3 regions of the Vibrio sp. 2130-1 genome follow, and region 1 is predicted to be linked to each of the others. Evidence: predicted binding sites of a transcription regulator. Region 1 holds the regulator's gene; each other region holds the start of a gene.

Region 1 (3,288 bases):
AGCTAGTACCTGCTGTGAGCTCTCTTCATGTACTCTCATACGAGCAGCAAGCGTACGAATACCTCGCAGTGTCATGTAACTATCGAAAGGTGTGCCCGTTGCACCAATACAATTACCCCACCATGCAAGCTCTTCTGCATGCGCTTCTGTGTTGGTGATGATTACTCCACCAATTACGTCCGAATGACCGTTGATGTACTTTGTTGTGGAGTGGATAACAAAATCCGCACCTAGCTCTAAAGGTTTTTGGTACACGGGTGTCAAAAAGGTATTGTCCACCGCAACTAACGCGCCGATTTGTTTCGCTTTTTCACAAGTAGCTGCAATATCCACTACGCGAACCAGAGGGTTTGACGGAGTTTCTAGCAAAATGAGTTTTGGTTTTTGTGCCAATGCAGCATCTAAAGCCTGTTCGTCTGATTGATCGACAAACTGAACCTTAAAATCGCCTTTGTTAGCTCGGGTATTAAAAAGACGATAGGTACCACCATAACAATCGTGAGGAGCAATAATGAGATCATCTGGGCCGAGAAAAGCGGAAACCCATAAATTTAATGCCGACGTACCGCAGTTAGTAACAACCGCTCCTTTTCCAGACTCAAGTTCAGATAGCGCACTTTCCAACAGTCCGCGGTTTGGATTACCAGATCGTGTGTAATCATACTTGGGCACTTCACCAAAAGCAGGAAAACCATAGTTAGTGGAAAGATAAATAGGTGGAACGACAGCATGATATTGGCTGTCTGATTCAATACCAGTGCGTACTGCAATGGTCGCAGGTTTGCGAGTGCTCATGGGTGTATCCTTTCACGGGTAATGACTTCTAAATAGGAATGCGCTATATCTAATGAGTAACATAAAGTGATCAACACGCTTCCTTTGCTGTTATGTTCACTTTACTCGTCAAAAAATGAGACGTCAACACTTCTAGACGTCTATATGTCTTTGCTTATGGCGGTAAATGCAGCTAAAATCAGCACCTAAATTATTTTTAACCGATTACATAAATGAAGGTGTGCAATGGCTGACTGGAATGGCGAATACATTAGCCCATATGCAGAGCACGGCAAAAAAAGCGAACAAGTAAAAAAAATTACCGTCTCTATCCCGCTAAAAGTTTTAAAGGTGCTAACTGATGAGCGTACTCGCCGTCAGATCAATAACTTACGCCATGCAACCAATAGCGAATTGCTATGCGAGGCATTTTTGCACGCGTACACAGGTCAGCCACTTCCGACAGATGAAGACCTTCGTAAAGACCGTCCTGATGATATTCCAACAGAAGTAAAAGCGCTGATGACGGAAATGGGCATCGAATTTGAGTCATTCGACGAAGAATAAAAAAGCCTGATAAAAGGTTTCAGGTAATAACTCTTGCCTCGAGCCAAATGGATGACATAAAAAATGGGACGCAATAGCGTCCCATTTTTTGTGTATCACATCTGAAAGATATATTACTCTGCCATGTAGTTTTCAGGCATCTCGATACGAGCTACACCTGAATTAACCGCCGCCTGAGCAACCGCTTTTGCAACACGTGGTAGCAAACGTGAATCCATTGGTTTTGGAATAATATAGTCCGCACCAAACTCTAGCTTATCAACACCGGCAGCCTTCAATACGGCTTCAGGTACAGGCTCTTTTGCTAGCTCGCGAATCGCCTCAACGGCTGCAAGTTTCATTTCATCATTGATTTCACTTGCACGCACATCAAGAGCACCACGGAAAATGAATGGGAAACACAATACGTTGTTAACTTGGTTAGGATAATCACTACGGCCAGTACCCATGATCAAGTCATCACGAACTGCGTGAGCAAGTTCCGGCTTGATTTCAGGATCCGGGTTAGAACATGCGAATACGATTGGCTTATCAGCCATCAACTTCAACGCTTCCGCTGGCAACAGGTTTGGACCAGATACACCTAGGAACAGATCTGCACCTTCAATTACGTCTTCTAGTGTGCGCTTATCTGTATTGTTCGCAAATAACTGCTTATATTCATTAAGGTCATCACGACGAGTGTGAATCACACCTTTGCGATCTAGCATGTAGATTTTTTCGCGCATTGCACCGCATTTGATCAGAAGCTCCATACACGCTACAGCGGCAGCGCCAGCGCCAAGACAAACAATTGTTGAATCTTCAAGTTTCTTACCTTGAAGTTCGATTGCATTCAGCATACCCGCTGCCGTTACAATAGCAGTACCATGTTGATCATCGTGGAATACTGGTACATCACAACGCTCAATCAGACGCTTTTCAATCTCAAAACAGTCTGGTGCTTTAATATCTTCAAGGTTGATACCGCCAAAAGTGTCTGCAATGCTCGCAACAGTATCCACAAATTCATCGATCGTGCGGTGCTTAACTTCAATATCAATAGAGTCAAGACCTGCGAAACGCTTAAACAGTAACGCTTTACCTTCCATCACTGGCTTAGATGCAAGTGGACCTAGGTTACCTAGACCTAGAATAGCGGTACCGTTAGAAATAACAGCAACCATGTTCCCTTTTGCAGTGTACTTGTACACGTTATCCGGGTTTTGTGCGATTTCACGCACTGGCTCTGCAACACCAGGGCTGTAAGCAAGGGCAAGATCACCCGCCGTTTCCGCAGGCTTTGTAAGTTCGACAGCAATCTTTCCTGGAGTTGGATAAGCATGGTAATCCAATGCTTTTTGGCGATGTTCTTCTTCTGGAGTGGCTGCTTGGTGGTTGTCTTCAGACATGGACGTTTCTCTTTTTTATTTTTAGGTAAGGGGGCATAAATTCTATCGGATAGAAATCAAACTTCATAGGCAAGATTGCGAGCAATATCCTTAAAAAGCCGATAATAAAAGAGATTAGACCAGATAACGGGGTTAAGCACCTGATTTTCGAGTCAGGTGCTCTTTCTTCTTACTATTATTGGAGTATGCAAACTCAGAAAGTATCGTTACTCTTCGTCCACGTATTGCGCTTGGAGATAATTCTCAATACCAGACATTTCAATCAAGCCAAGTTGCGTCTCTAGCCAATCAACATGTTCTTCTTCATCTTCAAGAATATCTTGGAAGAGATCTCGAGACACATAATCTCGAATGTCTTCAGCGTAGGCAATCGCATCTTTTAAATCTGGAATAGCCGCCATTTCAAGCTTTAAGTCACACTCGAGCATTTCCTTGGTATCTTCACCAATCATCAACTTACCTAAATCTTGTAGGTTCGGTAGGCCTTCAAGGAACAAAATACGCTCAATTAGATGATCGGCATGCTTCATCTCATCGATAGATTCGTGATATTCCT
Region 2 (3,288 bases), on a different contig from region 1:
TATGTGACAGAGTTTAATTGTTTGAGGTGTCACTTGTTCCAATTTTGAAAACAGGACGACTTTGAATACAAGTTTAGTCTCACTGAGATCAAGAGAGAGGGGGACTAAATTTCTGTTAAGGCTTTGATCTACCTGAATGCTAGCTCAGTTTTATCTTGGTGAGATTGCTAACCTGTTTGGGTTCTGAACGCAATCACCCTAAATGTCTCTTTCTCATAAAAATACAAACTCGCTCATTGCTAAGTATTGTGGAAGTTTAGCTTTGATATTTGCGAGGAGCCTATATTGCCAAGAGAAGAGAAGTGATAAATGGGTAAATTAAAAGGCACGTCTATGAATACTATCTATCGGCAATAGTTAGTATCTATGAAAATGCAGCGTAGCGATTCTTCGTATATTTGAAGGTATATCAAAGAATAAGGAGCATTCGTCCTTGAAGGGGAGTCTGAAAATTAGTTATGAAAAAAGCAGCTAGGTAGCTGCTTTTTATTTATTAAGTTACGTGTCTTTAAGAGTCCACTGGCTCCGTATGTTCCGGAGTGGTTATTGCTTGGTTGTTCTCTTCCATCTTCTTCTCTTCTGCTTTTGCTTTTTCAATCATTGGGGTGATTGTTGAGCCTTGAATGAGGATAGAGAAAACAACGACGGAGTAGGTCATTACAAGAATAATCTCTTTTACATCGATTAACTTATCTTGAATCACCCAAATACCAGATGGAATGGAAAGTGCCATTGCCAATGCAAGGCCCCCGCGTAAGCCGCCCCACGTCAAAATACGTACTGACCACGGGTTATATTTTCTGTAACGCTTAAAGCCAATGTACGAGAGAAATACGCTTAAATAGCGAGCTGCTAGTACAAGAGGGACTGAAATAGCCATCATAATCCAGTCTTCTTTGTGGAATTCAAATAGCAGCATCGACATGCCGATCAGTAGGAATAACACGCCATTCAAGAACTCATCAACAAGCTCCCAAAAATGGTCAAGGTGATCTTCACTCTCTTTTGAAAAGCCAATAAAGCGTGTCCAGTTGCCAATCATAATACCGGATACAACCATCGCGAGTGGGCCTGATACATGGATGTATTCAGCAAATGCGTAACCTGCTGTTGGGACACCAATGGTAAGTAACAATTCCATTGAGTGATCATCGGTGGCACTGATCAAGTAGTGGAATAGCAAACCGAGGACGAAACCATATGTGATACCACCGATAGCTTCTTGGATGAAGAGTAAGGTGACACTACCTACAGTTGGTGCCTCAGTGCCAAATGCAATCGTAAATAGAGTGACGAAGATAACCAAACCGAAGCCATCATTGAAGAGCGATTCTCCTTCAATCTGAGTGGAGATACGTTTGGGAGCATCGAGTTTTTTAACAATAGCCAATACAGCGATTGGGTCAGTTGGCGATATTAGAGCACCAAATAGTAAGCAGTAGACCAAATCAAATTGGATGCCAATTAACTGACAAAACCCATACAGCGCAAATCCAATAAAGAACGTGGAAAACAGTGTGGCTCCAAGGGCTAAAACAGTGATCTCCCACTTTTGATCTTTAAGGTTCGGGAGTTTGATGCCTAGTCCACCAGCAAATAGTAAGAAGCCAAGAATGCCTTTGAGCAAGAAATCTTCGAAGTTAATCCTTGTGACCGTCTCCGTCGCAATTTCGGTGAGATGGAACCAGTTGTTTTGACCCGCAATTAAGATTAGAAGTGAAAGCACCATTGAACCTGCGGTAATCGCAATGGTGGTTTGCATCTTTCCTATCTTGCTGTTTACAAAAGCAATTAGCATCGCAGCTGCGGATAGAAAACATAAAGTATGATAGACCGACATAGAGCTCTCTATTTGTAACATTTTATGAATGGAATTCTCGGCTGATGCTGCTTAAATAGCAAACATTTTTTCGTGATTATTTTGCAAGTTAAAAAGGAGATAAAATAATCATTAATTCTACGTTTAGACGTCTAGACTCCTGAAGTTTGTGTGATAGGATGGAAAGATAACTAAAGGAATGAGGCTGTACTGTGGGAAGTAACGTAAGACAACAGATTGAAGCTCAATTGAAGCAACGTATTCTTTTGATTGATGGTGGTATGGGGACCATGATTCAGGGATACAAACTTGAAGAGCAAGACTATCGAGGAACGCGCTTTGCGGATTGGCATTGTGATCTAAAAGGTAACAACGACCTGTTGGTTCTAAGTCAGCCTCAACTTATCAAGGAAATTCACGCTGCATATTTAGAAGCGGGTGCAGATATTCTCGAAACCAACACGTTTAACGCAACAACCATTGCGATGGCTGACTACGAGATGGAAAGCCTGAGTGAAGAAATTAACTTTGCAGCAGCCAATCTTGCACGTGAAGTTGCAGATGAATGGACCGCAAAAACACCCGATAAGCCGCGTTATGTCGCAGGGGTTTTAGGGCCGACGAACCGAACTTGTTCTATTTCTCCTGATGTAAATGACCCCGGATATCGAAATGTTTCTTTCGACGAGTTAGTTGAGGCTTACTCTGAATCGACTCGTGCTCTAATTAAAGGTGGTTCTGACCTTATTCTTATCGAGACCATCTTCGATACGCTTAACGCTAAGGCTTGTTCATTTGCTGTTGAAAGTGTGTTTGAAGAGATGGGTATTGAGTTACCTGTGATGATCTCGGGGACTATTACTGATGCTTCCGGTCGGACATTATCCGGTCAAACCACAGAAGCGTTTTACAACTCATTACGTCATGTTAAACCGATTTCGTTTGGTTTGAACTGTGCACTTGGTCCAGATGAGCTGCGTCCTTATGTTGAAGAGCTCTCTCGTATATCAGAATCTTTTGTTTCCGCTCACCCAAATGCTGGGCTTCCGAATGCATTCGGCGAATACGATTTGTCGCCAGAAGATATGGCTAAGCATGTTAAAGAGTGGGCTCAAAGTGGCTTTTTAAACTTGATTGGTGGGTGTTGTGGTACAACTCCTGAGCACATTCGCCAAATGGCACTCGCGGTTGAAAATATCGCCCCTCGTCAATTACCTGAACTTCCCGTTGCTTGTCGCTTGTCTGGCCTGGAGCCACTCGCTATTGATAAAGACTCTTTATTTATCAATGTCGGTGAGCGTACGAATGTAACCGGTTCTGCGCGTTTTAAGCGCTTAATTAAAGAAGAGCTGTACGATGAAGCGCTCGATGTGGCTCGTCAACAAGTTGAAAATGGCGCTCAAATTATCGATATCAACATGGATGAAGGCATGTTGGATGCACAAGCTTGTATGGTTCGCTTTTTAAAC
Region 3 (3,288 bases), on a different contig from region 1:
TATGCTTTGTGATCGCGTTTTTTTAGTGGTAAACCTTCTCGAATGGCTGGCTCATCAATTTGAATGATATTGATGCCTGCATCTTGCAGGTCAGACACCTCATCACGCAGTGCCAAAGCAATTTGCTGCGCAATTTCTTGACGTGTGATGTCTTCACGTGGGAACGTCCAACATAAAATCGTTACTGGTCCAGTCAACATGCCTTTCATCTGTTTGCGGGTTAGCGACTGGGCGTACGTCGACCATTCAACCGTGATCGGTTTTTCACGTTCAATGTCAGCAACTACAATGGCAGGTTTCACACAGCGAGAGCCATAACTCTGTACCCAACCAAATTTGGTCGTTTGAAAACCCGCCAAGTTCTCAGCGAAGTATTCCACCATGTCGTTACGCTCTGCTTCACCGTGAACAAGCACATCTAGGTCGAGCGCCTCTTGACGTTTCACTGCGTCAGCAATATGTCCTTTAAGTGCTTGGATATATTCAGACTCAGATAATTGACCTGTACGATAAGCGCTGCGCTGCACCCGGATTTCACCCGTTTGAGGAAAAGAGCCGATTGTCGTTGTTGGCAACAAAGGCAAGCCCAATACTTCAGCTTGATGCGCAGCACGCTCTGCATAAGGTGCGCTGCGCTCGGCAAGTGACGCGGTAATGTTGTTTAAACGCGCTTGTACTTGAGGTTTATTCACATGTGTTGCTGTCTTGCGCGCTTTGATTGGCTGGCTATAGGTATCACAAGCGCGAATCGCATTTTGATCACCATCGAGCGCTCGGCCAAGCAAGGCGACTTCTGCCACTTTTTGTTTTGCAAAGGCAAACCAACTTTTTACTTCTTCGCTCAGTTCTGTTTCCAGTGCTAAATCAACAGGGCTATGTAGCAGAGAACATGAACTGGCAACCCAAAGTTTGTCGCCCAGTTTCTCTTTGACTGGCTGTAGACGCTCGAGTTGGGTACTTAAATCTGAACGCCACACATTACGACCATTCACAACACCAGCAGAAAGCACCCAATCCTCCGGTAACTTGGTAACTACATCGTCAAGCTGCTTAGGGACGGTAGATAAATCGATATGCAAACCATCCACCGGTAGCTCTACAATTTTGTCTAGCGTATCGCTTACGGAGTCAAAGTACGTCGTTAGCAGCACTTTTACATCGCTTCGAATCACTTGGTAGGCCAGCTTAAACGAATCAGCCCATTTGCTTTCTAGCTCCAGTGACAAAATTGGCTCATCAATCTGAACCCACTCAACACCTTGACTTGCTAGCTTTGCCAAAATAGCTTGGTAAGCAGTAAGTAAGCGTGGTAGCAGGGTTAAGCGGTCAAACCCTTCTTCGACCTCTTTGCCCAAGTAAAGGTAACTGACTGGGCCAAGCAAAACAGGCTTCACTTGGTGGCCAGCTTGAAGCGCTTCATTGACTTCTTCAAACAGTTGGGGCCAGCTCACTTCAAACGTATCGTCCTTACTGAATTCAGGGACGATGTAATGGTAGTTTGTGTTGAACCATTTGGTCATATCCGATGCCGCAGCGCCCGCACAGCTGCAACCCGCCTGAGATTGACCGCGACCCACTTTAAACAACGTATCCAGGTTAGGGAAACCACCAGCGTGACGCTTTGGCACATGACCCAATAGCAACGTGGTCGTCAGTACATGATCGTACCAAGCGAAGTCGCCAGCTGTGGCAAAACTCAGACCAGCATCCGTTTGTGTTTGCCAGTTTTTGGCGCGTAGATCTGCCCCAACCTTTTTAAGCTCAGCTTGATCAATTTCTCCTCGCCAGTATTTCTCCTGAGCGAATTTTAATTCTCTTTTTTCACCAATGCGTGGATAACCTAGTATGTGAGTCGTTGTCGCCATGTCCCTATTCCTTTCTCAATTTTGTTCAATTTGTTTGGATCAGAGCATCTTTCGGTAAAGAATGAGATGTCTGGATGGCTAAACTATCGCTCTCATCTGATATTAGAACAACGTCCATTTATTCAACTTGTTTATTAAAAAAATTCATCATGAAGCGACATGATTCGCAGATAAAAACAACAAATAGACGTCTAGACGTTTACATATCCATTTTTTGTCGTTAAGTTATTTACACGATTGCTATTCTGTTCATAGCGAGCAACAAAGGATGAAAGGAATTCATGATAGAGCTAAAACATTTGCGGACACTCACTTCGCTTCGAGACACTGGCTCTCTAACGGCGACAGCGACCGCTTTACATCTCACTCAGTCGGCACTGTCTCATCAGATCAAAGATTTGGAGGCGCGAATTGGAGGGCAACTGTTCCTGAGAAAGACTCGTCCGGTGAAGTTCACTTCAGAGGGAGAAATCCTATTGCGTCTTGCAGAAGATATCCTTCCGAAACTCGCAAGAGCAGAAAATGATTTAGCGAGCTTGAAAGAAGACGTCAATGGCCGATTACATATGGCCATTGAATGTCACTCTTGCTTCCAATGGCTAATGCCTGCACTTAGGGAGTACCAACTTGCTTGGCCTAGCGTAACATTGGACTTTTCCTCTGGTTTTGGCTTTGAACCACTCCCAGCTTTATTGGCAGGCGAACTCGATCTTGTTATTACTTCCGATATCCAACCTCGATCTGAAGTCCACTACGAGCCTCTATTCGACTTTGAAATGCGTTTAATTACCGCAACCAACCACCCATTGGCGGAAAAAGAAATTATTGATCCGCAAGATCTCGCAGATCAAACCATGCTCTCTTATCCTGTTCAAAAACAGAGGCTAGACGTCGTAAAACACTTTCTTCAGCCAGCAGGAATAGAACCTGCGAAATGGAAGCAAGCCGACAATACTCTCATGTTAGTTCAGATGGTCTCTGCTGGATTAGGGGTGGCGGCACTACCCAATTGGGCGATTTCTGAATTTTCTCGCCAAGGTCTTATTACCAGTAAACCTTTCGGCCAAGGCTTATGGCGTCGCTTGTTTGCAGCAACGCGTCACTCAGAGAGAGAGAAGCGTTACTTACAAGCTTTTTTCGCAACCGCGAGGCTACAATGTAAAAGCCACCTTGACGGAATCAAGGTGGCTTAAAATATTTGGGTTATGAAAGGCTTAGCGTTGATATGCTTTAAATTGGTTAGTCAATGGATCGTACTGATAACCGAGCATATCAAGCTTGCCGACTACAGACTCTACATCCATCTCATACACTGATACTAACTCGTCAAAACTGTCGCACTCTAAACGTAGCTTTTCGTTGACGATACCTAGCAAAATAGTGCTGTCCAGATTACCTACATTGCTTAAATCCATCGCGACTC

What was found. Region 1 encodes MetJ, which represses methionine synthesis genes. Its sites were predicted from a motif close to TTAGACNTNTANANGTCTAA; they were not measured.
Region 2: metH (methionine synthase) is a predicted target of MetJ. The motif match lies at 1,964-1,983, and genes of this name have one in related genera.
Region 3: metE (5-methyltetrahydropteroyltriglutamate--homocysteine S-methyltransferase) is a predicted target of MetJ. The motif match lies at 2,049-2,068, and genes of this name have one in related genera.

The regions. Positions count from the first base shown of each region.
Region 1 is NZ_JAWOUT010000021.1:47,580-50,867, forward strand. Features, by position in the region: gene R7Q09_RS21895 (O-succinylhomoserine (thiol)-lyase) at 1-795, opposite strand, end outside; gene metJ (met regulon transcriptional regulator MetJ) at 1,021-1,341, shown strand; gene R7Q09_RS21905 (malic enzyme-like NAD(P)-binding protein) at 1,455-2,732, opposite strand; gene bfr (bacterioferritin) at 2,939-3,288, opposite strand, start outside.
Region 2 is NZ_JAWOUT010000017.1:314-3,601, forward strand. Features, by position in the region: gene R7Q09_RS20210 (cation:proton antiporter) at 509-1,840, opposite strand; gene metH (methionine synthase) at 2,032-3,288, shown strand, end outside.
Region 3 is NZ_JAWOUT010000001.1:327,355-330,642, reverse strand. Features, by position in the region: gene metE (5-methyltetrahydropteroyltriglutamate--homocysteine S-methyltransferase) at 1-1,865, opposite strand, end outside; gene metR (HTH-type transcriptional regulator MetR) at 2,147-3,058, shown strand; gene R7Q09_RS01545 (DUF4250 domain-containing protein) at 3,080-3,280, opposite strand.